3 regions of the Leclercia sp. genome follow, and region 3 is predicted to be linked to each of the others. Evidence: predicted binding sites of a transcription regulator. Region 3 holds the regulator's gene; each other region holds the start of a gene.
What was found. The regulator CRP, encoded in region 3, controls carbon source genes, mostly activating them, when cyclic AMP is high. The targets are predictions, from matches to a motif close to ATGTGANNNNNNTCACAT.

Region 1 (4,265 bases), on a different contig from region 3:
GCTTGGCGCACGAATGGTAGTCTGCTCAAGATTGTATTTGGCTTCTGCAAGTTGAGCGCGGAGGGATGCCACCTGCGATTGCTCACCGTTGACCATGCTGTCTAACTGGCTCTGAATCTGCGTCTGTTCAGCAACGGAGCCTTTCACCAGGGCATCCTGTGCCAGATAGTTCTGGCGCGCGTTGTCGATATCGCTTTCAGAGAACGGATTCACCTTCGCCTGGCTGCCTTTCAGGTAACGCTGATAATCTTTATACAGCCGGTCGCGCTCAGCGGACACACGGGTGGTATTGGCGACGGCTTCAGAAAGCTGCGCCTTCATATTGTCAATATTGTGCGTGGCTGTCACCAGGTCCGCCTGCACTCTGTCGACGCGGGCCTGATAGCGGGTTGGATCAATTTTAAATAACACTTCGCCCTTTTTAATGAGCTGGTTATTTTTTTCGGTAACTTCGCTAACTACCCCTGTAACTTGCGGCGTGATCGGAATAGAAATAACCGCTTTCTGCGCCGTAAAGGTATAAGGGTGGTTATAGTTCATTAATAAAATAAGGCCAGCCACGATAAATACGCCGCCTAAGGTCGCGGTCGCTAATGTCCACTGGTTTACCGGAATACGAAATATTTTAAAGATGGCCCATGCAAACGCGACATAGGTCAAGATGATCAGCAGATCCATGATTAGTGCTCCGGCGTGTTCTTATCAGCAGTGGGTTGCACTGCGGCCAGTTTTAGTTCCAGCTCGGCGACGCGCTTTGCCAGCGCATCAACGTCGGGGTTGCGTTCCGGCGGCGGCATGTGGTTCTGCATCCCCCATCCGCGCTCTGGCTGGTAGAGCGTGGCCCAGATCCACAGAAACGGCCAGATGGCATGCAGCGTAAACAGGCTTATCCATCCCGCCGTATGGATCGCATCGGCATGAGGATGGTTGCGTTTTTTGGCCATGTTATAGGGAATGTCATGAATCGCGATGATTCCATAAAAAAGAACCAGGAAGACGAAAATCAACACACCCAGCGCAAAATAGTTGAGAAACATATTTGCCTCACTAATTAAAACGTAAACTCATTAAAATAATTAAATGGTAAGCAACCAAATTAATTTATTGATAAGCACAGGGGCTTGTACTTATTAATTTCAGAGCCGGGGAGTATGATTTTTTATTATATCTCCATGCAAGTTTAATAGCGTGACAAAATATATCCTGAATAATAATAGACTTAAGTTTACAGTATCAGCGTAAACCAGATTTTTGCTTTTCGCCATAACACATTGCTGGCTACAGGTTTTAGCTAAAAATGTTACTTGCTTACATCCTGGCTGAGCCAGGTCAAGTCGTATTTGTCGGCGATCACATCCCGGAAAAATCACACGGCGATATTTTGTGATGCTCATCACACTACAGAAACAAACACCTCAACCGAAAATGTGATCAACCTCACAGATAAGGGGTATTTTAGCTGCTTTCTTGCCCATTGTATTTTTTTTACACTTCATATTTGTGACACACATCACCTCAATAATATCTCTACCCCCTACATTTACGTGATTTAGATCACACAAATTTTACCCGTCTGGACAGTTAAACAATTAAGTGCCAGATTTCACGTCATCAGAACAGGGCTGGGCAACCTCTGCCACCGCATTAACAACAAACCTCGGGCTTAAGGCCTGCGTAAACAGAAGAAGGGGTGTTTTATGTCATCCGATTTTAAGATCAAAGTACAAAGCTTTGGTCGATTCCTCAGCAATATGGTGATGCCAAATATCGGCGCGTTTATCGCGTGGGGTATCATCACTGCGTTATTTATTCCGACAGGGTGGTTGCCTAACGAAACGCTGGCGAAACTTGTTGGCCCAATGATCACCTATCTGCTGCCGCTGCTCATCGGTTATACCGGCGGTCGTCTGGTGGGCGGAGACCGCGGTGGCGTGGTCGGTGCGATTACCACTATGGGCGTGATCGTCGGTGCAGATATGCCGATGTTCCTCGGCGCAATGATTGCAGGCCCACTGGGCGGCTGGGCCATTAAGAAGTTCGACGTCTGGGTTGATGGTAAGATCAAATCCGGCTTCGAAATGCTGGTGAACAACTTCTCTGCCGGCATCATCGGGATGATCCTGGCGATTCTGGCGTTCCTCGGCATTGGCCCGGCAGTTGAAGTGCTCTCCAAAATTCTGGCGGCGGGCGTTAACTTCATGGTTGCCCACGACATGCTGCCGCTGGCGTCCATCTTTGTTGAACCGGCGAAAATCCTGTTCCTCAACAACGCCATCAACCACGGTATCTTCTCACCGCTGGGTATTCAGCAGTCTCACGACCTCGGCAAATCTATCTTCTTCCTGATTGAAGCTAACCCAGGTCCGGGTATGGGCGTCCTGCTGGCGTACATGTTCTTCGGTCGCGGTAGCGCGAAACAGTCTGCTGGCGGCGCGGCGATCATCCACTTCCTGGGGGGTATCCACGAAATTTACTTCCCGTACGTGCTGATGAATCCACGTCTGATCCTCGCCGTTATCCTCGGCGGTATGACCGGCGTGTTCACCCTGAGCGTGCTGAACGGTGGTCTGGTTTCTCCGGCGTCTCCAGGTTCTATCCTGGCGGTACTGGCGATGACCCCGAAAGGTGCCTACTTCGCGAACCTGGCCGCTATCTTCGCCGCCATGGCCGTCTCCTTCGTGGTCTCCGCTATCCTGCTGAAAACCAGCAAAGTGAAAGAAGAAGACGATATCGAAGCGGCTACCCGTCGTATGCAGGACATGAAATCCCAGTCTAAAGGTGTTGCTGCAACGCCGCTGGCCGCAGGCGATGTCTCTAACGACCTGAGCCACGTGCGTAAAATCATCGTTGCCTGCGACGCCGGTATGGGTTCCAGCGCCATGGGTGCAGGCGTACTGCGCAAGAAAGTGGCGGATGCCGGTCTGACGCAGATCTCCGTGACCAACAGCGCCATTAACAGCCTGCCGCCGGATGTTGACCTGGTCATCACCCACCGCGACCTGACCGAGCGTGCGATGCGCCAGGTTCCGCAGGCGCAGCACATTTCGCTGACCAACTTCCTCGACAGTGGTCTGTACACCAGCCTGACCGAACGTCTGGTGGCGGCGCAGCGTCACGAAAGCAACGAAGTGAAAGTGCGTACCAGCCTGCAGGACAGCTTTGACGAGAGCAATGCGCATCTGTTCAAACTGGGCGCGGAGAACATCTTCCTCGGTCGTACCGCGACTCATAAAGAAGAAGCGATTCGCTTTGCCGGTGAGCAGCTGGTGAAAGGCGGCTACGTGCAGCCGGAATATGTTGAAGCGATGCTGGAACGTGAAAAACTGACCCCGACCTACCTGGGCGAATCCATTGCGGTGCCGCACGGTACGGTTGAAGCGAAAGATCGCGTCCTGAAAACCGGCGTGGTGTTCTGTCAGTACCCGGCAGGCGTGCGCTTCGGTGAAGAAGAGGACGACATCGCCCGTCTGGTGATTGGTATCGCGGCCCGTAACAACGAGCACATCCAGGTGATTACCAGCCTGACCAATGCCCTGGACGATGAGACCGTTATCGAACGTCTGGCAAACACCACCAGCGTCGAAGAAGTCCTGGCGCTGTTGAACAAGTAATTTTTGCCCTTCCCTCTCCCTTTGGGAGAGGGTTAGGGTGAGGGAAAAGCCTCACCCCAGCCCTCTCGGGTCACAACATTGATGAAGGTTAATACAATGAAAGCATTACATTTCGGCGCAGGTAATATCGGTCGTGGTTTTATCGGCAAACTGCTGGCAGACGCGGGCATTACGCTGACATTCGCGGATGTGAATCAGACGGTACTGGATGCCCTGAATGCCCGTCATAGCTATCAGGTGCATGTGGTCGGTGAAAACGAGCAGGTCGAAACCGTGACCGGCGTGAATGCCGTCAGCAGCATTGGCGACGAGGTTATCGACCTGATTGCCAGCGTTGACCTGGTGACCACTGCGGTAGGTCCAGTGGTGCTGGAGCGTATCGCCCCGGCCATCGCCAAAGGGCTGGCAAAACGTAAGGCCCAGGGTAACGACGCCCCGCTGAACATCATCGCCTGCGAGAACATGGTGCGCGGCACCACCCAGCTGAAAGGCCATGTGATGGCCGCCGTGGCTGACGACGATAAAGCCTGGGTGGAAGAGCACGTAGGCTTTGTCGATTCCGCCGTAGACCGCATCGTTCCGCCATCTGCCTCCGCTACCCACGACCCGCTGGAAGTGACCGTGGAAACCTTCAGCGAGTGGATCGTCGACAAA
Region 2 (4,265 bases), on a different contig from region 3:
GGTCGGTTCATCGAGAATCAGCAGTTTTGGCTCGTGCATTAACGCCCGGGCAATCATCAGACGACGCTTCATACCGCCGGACAACATCCGCGCGCGTTCGTTGCGTTTTTCCCACAAATCGAGCTGTTTGAGGTACTTTTCGCTGCGCTCTACCGCCTCTTTGCGCTCCACGCCGTAATAGCCCGCCTGGTTGACCACAATCTGCTGAACGGTCTCAAACGGGTTGAAGTTGAACTCCTGCGGGACCAGCCCCAGCTGGCGCTTGGCGTTCACCACGTCTTTTTCGAGGTCGTAGCCGAAGACCTTTACGTGGCCGGAGGATTTATTCACCAGCGAGCTGATAATACCGATGGTGGTGGACTTACCTGCCCCGTTGGGCCCCAGAAGCGCATAAAAATCACCGGCTTCGACTTTAAGATCTATGCCGCGCAGGGCCTGGACACCACCCGGATAGGTTTTTTTAAGCTGCTCAAGCTCCAGTGCAATGGTCATGAAATAGAGTTACCTATAGTGCTGACACGCGAAGTGTTGTTTTAAAAAAAATCGAGTTGCCCTATATTAGCGCAACGCATTAACCCGGTTACAGGCCGTTTATCTCCATGAATGACATAGATACACTCATCAGCAATAACGCACTATGGTCAAAGATGCTGCTGGAAGAAGATTCCGGATTTTTTGAGAAACTGTCACAGGCGCAGAAACCACGCTTTCTGTGGATTGGATGTTCCGACAGCCGCGTTCCCGCTGAACGTCTGACTGGCCTCGAACCGGGCGAACTCTTTGTTCACCGTAACGTCGCAAACCTGGTGATCCACACCGACCTGAACTGCCTGTCCGTGGTGCAGTACGCGGTTGACGTGCTGGAAGTGGAACACATCATTATTTGCGGCCACTACGGCTGCGGCGGCGTCCAGGCGGCGGTTGAAAACCCTGAGCTGGGCCTTATCGACAACTGGCTGCTGCACATCCGTGATATCTGGTTCAAACATAGCTCACTGCTGGGGCAAATGCCGCAGGAGCGTCGCCTGGATACCCTGTGTGAACTGAACGTGATGGAGCAAGTATACAACCTGGGCCACTCCACCATTATGCAGTCGGCCTGGAAACGCGGGCAAAAAGTGACGATTCACGGCTGGGCGTACGGTATTCACGATGGCCTGCTGCGCGATCTGGAAGTCACCGCCACCAACCGGGAAACCCTGGAGCAGCGCTACCGTCGGGGCGTCTCTAACCTCACCCAGAAGCACGATAATCACAAATAAGCCTGTAAAAAAGCCGGGTGGCGGCGTCGCCTTACCCGGCCTACGGTGTTCTCCCTCTCCCGTGGGAGAGGGCCGGGGTGAGGGCATCAGGCCGCACCCAACCTACCTTATTCGTCCAGCAGCACCACTTTGCCAACATACGGCAGGTGACGATAGCGCTGAGCGTAGTCAATGCCGTAGCCCACCACGAATTCGTCCGGAATCGAGAAGCCAACATACTCTACGGGAACCTGCACTTCACGGCGCTCAGGTTTATCCAGCAGGGTACAGATCGCCAGCGATTTAGGGCCACGCAGGCTGAGAATTTCGCGCACCTTCGACAGGGTATTCCCGGAGTCGATGATGTCTTCAACAATCAGAACATCTTTGCCGCGAATGTCTTCATCCAGGTCTTTGAGAATTTTAACATCACGAGTGGTCGACATACCGCTGCCATAGCTGGAGGCGGTCATAAAATCGACTTCATGGGAGACCTGCACTTCGCGGCAGAGATCGGCCATAAACATGAAGGAACCGCGTAACAGACCCACCAGCACCATCTCGCTGCCGCTGTCTTTATAATGTTCGGTGATCTGACGACCGAGTTCGGCGATACGCGCTTTGATCTCCGCTTCCGGGATCATCACTTCAACAGTATGTTTCATTTTACTAACCGTATGTTTTTATAACGAATTTCTCAATGCCGACGTGTTCGCGTCCGGCATCGCTACATAAGCCCTGAAGTATACCAGCAAATGGATCTTCCTGGCGCGTCCGTTCATAAAAGCCAGATTTGTGATTCCGATCACACTTGTTAAGTCCTATACTTAATTGCTATCAAAAAATTAACAAACTTAAAGAGTACTTTTTATGGCGGAAACAAAAGTTCAACATTCACGGTTACTCGTGAAGCTAACAGCGCTGTTCGCAGCCTTATGCGGGCTCTACCTGTTAATAGGTGGCGTCTGGCTGGTGGCAATTGGCGGCTCCTGGTACTACCCGATTGCTGGCGTAGTGATGCTGGGCGTCGCCGTGATGTTATGGCGCAGTAAACAATCGGCACTGTGGCTTTATGCTGCCCTGCTGCTTGCCACGATGATCTGGGGCGTCTGGGAGGTCGGTTTCGACTTCTGGGCTCTGACCCCACGCAGCGATATCCTGGTCTTCTTCGGTATCTGGCTGATCCTGCCCTTCGTCTGGCGTCGTCTGTTCGTGCGCTCCGGCGGTGCGGTTACCGCGCTGGTCGTGGCGCTGCTGATCAGCGGCGGGATCCTGACCTGGGCTGGCTTTAACGATCCGCAGGAGGTGAAAGGCACGCTGAATGCCGACGCCACACCTGCCGCCCCGATCTCCGAAGTGGCAGATGCCGACTGGCCTGCTTACGGACGTAATCAGGAAGGCCAACGCTACTCCCCGCTGAAGCAGATTAATGCCGATAACGTGCATAAGCTGAAAGAGGCCTGGGTGTTCCGTACCGGCGACCTGAAAAGAGAGAATGACTCCGGCGAAGTGACCAATGAAGTCACGCCGATCAAAGTGGGCAACATGCTCTACCTGTGTACTGCACACCAGCGTCTGTTCGCGCTGGATGCGGCAACCGGTAAAGAGAAGTGGCACTTCGATCCCCAGCTCAACTCTACCCCCTCTTTCCAGCACGTGACCTGTCGTGGCGTCTCTTACCACGAAGCGCGTGCCGATAATGCCAGCCCTGAGGTGGTTGCCGATTGTCCTCGCCGCATCATGCTGCCGGTGAACGATGGTCGTCTGTTCGCGCTTAACGCCGAGACCGGCAAGCCGTGCGAAACCTTTGCCAACAAAGGCGTGCTGAATCTGCAGACCAACATGCCGGATCAAACGCCGGGTCTGTATGAGCCAACCTCACCACCGATCATCACCGATAAAACCATCGTGATCGCCGGTTCGGTAACGGATAACTTCTCTACCCGCGAAACCTCCGGCGTCATCCGTGGTTTTGACGTCAACACCGGTAAACTGCTGTGGGCCTTTGACCCGGGTGCGAAAGATCCAAACGCTATCCCGTCGGATGAGCACACCTTCACCTTCAACTCGCCGAACTCGTGGGCACCTGCGGCCTATGACGCGAAGCTGGACCTGGTCTACCTGCCGATGGGCGTGACCACGCCGGATATCTGGGGTGGCAACCGCACGCCGGAGCAGGAGCGTTACGCCAGCTCCATCGTGGCGCTGAACGCGACCACCGGAAAACTGGCGTGGAGCTACCAGACCGTTCACCACGATCTGTGGGATATGGATATGCCGTCCCAGCCGACGCTGGCTGATATCACCGTTAACGGCCAGTCCGTACCGGTGATCTACGCCCCGGCGAAAACCGGTAATATCTTCGTGCTGGATCGTCGTAATGGCCAGCTGGTCGTGCCGGCACCGGAAAAACCGGTTCCGCAGGGCGCGGCGAAAGGCGACTACGTCACCAAAACCCAGCCGTTCTCCGATCTGAGCTTCCGTCCGAAGAAAGATCTCAGCGGGGCAGACATGTGGGGCGCCACTATGTTTGACCAGCTGGTATGCCGCGTGATGTTCCACCAGATGCGCTATGAAGGCATCTTCACGCCACCGTCCGAGCAGGGCACGCTGGTATTCCCGGGTAACCTGGGGATGTTCGAATGGGGCGGTATCTCCGTGGATCCAAACCGTCAGGTGGCGATTGCTAACCCGATGGCGCTGCCGTTTGTTTCAAAACTGATCCCTCGCGGCCCGGGCAACCCGATGGAACAGCCTAAAGACGCGCAGGGTACGGGTACTGAGTCCGGTATTCAGCCGCAGTACGGCGTGCCGTTTGGCGTGACGCTGAACCCGTTCCTCTCTCCATTTGGCCTGCCGTGTAAACAGCCTGCCTGGGGTTATATCTCCGCGCTGGATCTGAAAACCAATCAGGTTGTCTGGAAAAAACGTATTGGTACGCCACAGGACAGCATGCCGTTCCCGATGCCGATTCCGGTGCCGTTCAATATGGGTATGCCGATGCTGGGTGGCCCAATCTCCACC
Region 3 (4,265 bases):
CAGGACGCGCTGCAGATGCTGCTCCAGCGTGCTCATGGGGCCCTGCGTCAGGGTCTCTGGCGCTTCCAGAATATTGCTGTCCCCGCTCTCGCCCGGCGCGTCATACTCCAGACGCTGCTGACAGCGTTGCAGCGCAATTTCACACGACTGCAGATAGCGCTGCGCCAGGTCTGGCGTCAGCATCGTATGTTCCCGGGCCAGGGTCGTCATCGCGTTGATATGCTCGACGATAAACTGGCTGTGCGTCACCCACAGCTTCATATCCGCGAGATAGGCCGAATTAAAGCCCGGCTCCTGCATCGCCTGGTTGAGGGAGTTGAACAGGGCGTTGTGCGCCTGGTTGACCTTCATGCGCTGCCAGGCCAGCGGCGTCGGCTGCGGATCGTCGCTGAGGATCAGGCGAATGGCCTCCTGGTCGGCCTCCAGCGCGTCGTGGGCATTCTGGCGCAACAGCCCGCTCTGCCACTGCGGCCACAGCCAGACCATCCCCCCGAAGGCAATCAGGCAGCCAATCAGGGTATCGGCCAGGCGGGCGATAATAAACTGCTCACCGTTCAGGGTCAGCAGCTGCAGGGTATATACCGCCGTGACCGTAAAGCCCACCGTCGCCCAGCCGTAGCTTTTGCGAATGATCAGGTAGCTCCCCAGGGTCACCACCAGCATTCCGGCCAGGGTGTAACCTTCCGGAACGTGGAAGTGCAGGGTGACGCCGGCGATAACCAGCCCCGCCAGGGTGCCGGCCGCCCGGTGGAGAATACGCACCCGCGTCGCGCTGTAGCCGTTTTGCGTCACCAGCAGCACGGTCATTAAGATCCAGTAGGGTTTCGGCAGGTGCAGCGCCACCCCCATCAGGCTGGCGATACTCAGCATCACGCTGATGCGCGCCGCGTTACGCAGGGCGGCAGACTTCAGCGACAGGTAGCTTCGCAGGGCGGGGATCAGCGGCAGGCGTTTCTGCTTATCTGCCATCAGGTCGCGCGGGTAGAGCGGACGCTGCGTGCGCAGCACCCGGGCAATACGGCTGAAGTGCCAGGCGCAGAACTGACCCACCGGGTTTTCCGGGTGCTGGCGGGCGATTTTCTCCAGCGCGCCGAGCTGCTTGTCCATGGTGAAACGGGTGGGGTAGCGATGATAGAGAATGTCGTCAGCCAACACCCGCAGACGGGCCGCCACGGTCTGCGCGTTCCAGCGGATCACCGCTTCGGCGTGGCTGCGCTCCACCAGCTTTTGCACCTCCTTCGGGTGATGCAGGCTGACGGAGATGTGCTCCTGCAAATCCAGCCCCACCTGGAAGGTACGCAGCAGGCGTTTGTATTCATGATTTCTGTTGGCCGCCAGCATATGCAGCTGCTGATAACAGAGGCCGATCAGATCCACTACCTTCTGCTGACGGGCCAGCAGCGGCGGCAGCGATTTTTCAGGATCGGTGTGCTGCGTCAGCAGGGTGTATTTCGCTTCGCAATAATCTGCCAGCTGTTGATAGAGCACGCTCAGCGATTCGCGCAGCGGCTGTTCGCGCCACATCCAGAACCAGAACCAGTTAAACAGCCCGTACCAGAGGGTGCCCAGCGTATAGAGGAGCAGCGGCTCCCAGACCGGCATGTTCCCCGCCAGACTCAGGGTAAAGATGGCTGCAATCAGCGAGGCGGGCAGCAGTCGGGCATGCAGGGCGCTGATCTCAGCCGTGACCCCCAGCGTCATCGCCAGCGCGGTCAGAATGAGCGGCAGCGGAATATCCCGGGCCAGCAGCAGCTGTACGGCCAGGCTACAGCCGGCGAACAGGCACCCGCCAATCGTCAGGCGTTTAAAAAAGCGTTTATGCGGTGTATCCAGACCGGCAATATTGCAGCAGGCAGGAACGAGGGAGAAGAGGAGGCCTTGTTGCAGATGTCCGAGGATCAAACCCACAGCCACGGGGAGACACAACACCAGGGTTTGCCGCAGTGCGTAGTTAACTTCCGGGTGATAGATGAGCCTGCGCCACATGGGGATAGAGACAAAAACGGCGTGTCATCGTGTGATGCCACGCCGTTTTAGCGGAATTAACGTGTTCCGTAAACCACGATGGTTTTACCATGGGCAGAAATCAGGTTTTGATCTTCCAGCATTTTCAGGATACGACCCACTGTCTCACGAGAACATCCGACGATCTGACCAATTTCCTGACGGGTAATTTTAATTTGCATACCGTCCGGGTGGGTCATGGCGTCTGGCTGTTTCGCCAGGTTCAGTAAGGTTTGGGCGATGCGGCCGGTTACGTCGAGGAAGGCGAGGTTACCTACCTTCTCGGACGTGACCTGCAGACGGCGAGCCATCTGCGAAGAGAGGCGCATCAGGATATCCGGGTTCACCTGAATCAGCTGGCGGAATTTCTTATAAGAGATCTCAGCCACTTCACAGGCCGTTTTTGCACGCACCCAGGCGCTACGCTCCTGACCTTCTTCAAACAGGCCCAGTTCGCCGATAAAGTCTCCCTGATTCAGGTAAGAGAGGATCATCTCTTTGCCTTCTTCATCTTTGATCAGCACTGCCACTGAGCCTTTGACGATGTAATACAACGTTTCCGCTTTTTCACCCTGGTGAATCAGCGTGCTCTTCGATGGGTACTTATGAATATGGCAATGAGACAAGAACCATTCGAGAGTCGGGTCTGTTTGCGGTTTGCCAAGCACCATGCGCTGTTATCCTCTGTTATAAGCTGTCTCCAGAGTCTGGCTGTGTACCTGTACTCTGGGGTTGCAATCGAATTCTTTCCCCTGCCTGGGGACGGGCTGTCACAATAATTAGCAGCCTGTAATGTGTGATGTCCTCTGCATACATGTGCAACGTCAATGTATTACTGTAGCATCTCGACTGTTTTAGCATAGCTTTTGCCGCCTGTCTCCTGGTGTCTCGCTTCAGCTTGATGCAGGTCGACTTCCGTTGTCAGAATTGTTGCTGGCGCGTAATCTGTCAGGAAAAATGCAATCCTGGAGTTAATAAAAATGCAAGCACGTGTGAAATGGGTTGAAGGGTTAACGTTCCTCGGTGAGTCGGCTTCCGGGCACCAGATTTTGATGGATGGCAACTCCGGTGACAAAGCGCCAAGCCCGATGGAAGTTGTCCTGATGGCGGCTGGCGGATGCAGCGCAATCGACGTGGTGTCTATCCTGCAAAAAGGGCGTCACGATGTGACCGACTGCGAAGTCAAACTGACCTCAGAGCGTCGTGAAGAGGCGCCGCGCCTGTTCACCCATATCAACCTTCACTTCGTGGTGACCGGCAAAGAGCTGAAAGACGCGGCGGTCTCCCGCGCGGTGGACCTCTCAGCAGAGAAGTACTGCTCCGTGGCGCTGATGCTGGAGAAAGCAGTCAAGATTACCCATTCGTATGAAGTGATCGAGGCGTAATGTTGTGGGGCATCATGCGGTCTGATGCCCTCACCCCGGCCCTCTCCCACAGGCAACTAAACCTCAATCGATCTTCTTGCCTTCCATCAACCGCTGCACCAGCGGCGTCATGATTAACTCCATCGCCAGCCCCATCTTCCCGCCCGGGACCACCAGTGTATTGATGTGCGAAATAAACGAACCCTGCAGCATCGCCAGCAGCCAGGGGTAATCGATATTGTCCAGATTGCGGAAATGGATCACCACAAAGCTCTCGTCGAGCGACGGAATGCCTTTAGCGGCAAAGGGATTTGAGGTATCCACGGTCGGGACGCGCTGGAAGTTGATATGGGTGCGGGAAAACTGCGGCGTCAGGAAGTTAATGTAATCCTCCATCGAGCGCACCACGGAGTCCATCACCGCCTCGCGGGAGTGGCCGCGTTCGCTGGTATCCCGCGTCAGCTTCTGGATCCACTCCAGGTTCACAATCGGTACCACGCCCACCAGCAGATCGACATGGCGCGCCACGTCGTGTTGCGGCGTGACTACGCCACCATGCAGGCCTTCATAAAACAGCACGTCGGTAGGCTCCGGCAGCGGCTGCCAGGGAGTGAAGGTGCCCGGCACCTGGTTCCAGGGTACCGCTTCGTCATAGGTGTGCAGGTATTTGCGCGCCTGGCCGGTGCCGCTTCGCCCGTATTCGGCGAAGGTTTGCTCCAGCAGGCCAAAGTCGTTGGCATCCGGGCCAAAGTAGCTGATGTGTTTGCCCATATCCCGGGCCTTGCGGATGGCCATGTCCATCTCAGGGCGGGTGTAGCGGTGAAAGCTGTCGCCTTCCACTTCCGCGGCACGCAGATGCAGCTGCGAGAAGATCTTACGAAAGGCGAGGCTGGTGGT

Region 1: V7Q49_RS13720 (PTS mannitol transporter subunit IICBA) is a predicted target of CRP. The motif match lies at 1,426-1,443, and genes of this name have one in related genera.
Region 2: hpt (hypoxanthine phosphoribosyltransferase) is a predicted target of CRP. The motif match lies at 2,035-2,052, and genes of this name have one in related genera.

What each region holds. Positions count from the first base shown of each region.
Region 1 covers NZ_DAIQCE010000004.1:183,181-187,445, reverse strand. The annotation lists gene V7Q49_RS13730 (HlyD family secretion protein) at 1-678, opposite strand, end outside; gene V7Q49_RS13725 (DUF3302 domain-containing protein) at 681-1,037, opposite strand; gene V7Q49_RS13720 (PTS mannitol transporter subunit IICBA) at 1,698-3,611, shown strand; gene mtlD (mannitol-1-phosphate 5-dehydrogenase) at 3,708-4,265, shown strand, end outside.
Region 2 covers NZ_DAIQCE010000003.1:26,409-30,673, forward strand. The annotation lists gene V7Q49_RS11610 (ABC transporter ATP-binding protein) at 1-492, opposite strand, end outside; gene can (carbonate dehydratase) at 600-1,262, shown strand; gene hpt (hypoxanthine phosphoribosyltransferase) at 1,370-1,906, opposite strand; gene V7Q49_RS11625 (glucose/quinate/shikimate family membrane-bound PQQ-dependent dehydrogenase) at 2,112-4,265, shown strand, end outside.
Region 3 covers NZ_DAIQCE010000005.1:48,721-52,985, reverse strand. The annotation lists gene V7Q49_RS14485 (YccS/YhfK family putative transporter) at 1-1,986, opposite strand, end outside; gene crp (cAMP-activated global transcriptional regulator CRP) at 2,043-2,675, opposite strand; gene V7Q49_RS14475 (OsmC family protein) at 2,985-3,389, shown strand; gene V7Q49_RS14470 (phosphoribulokinase) at 3,453-4,265, opposite strand, start outside.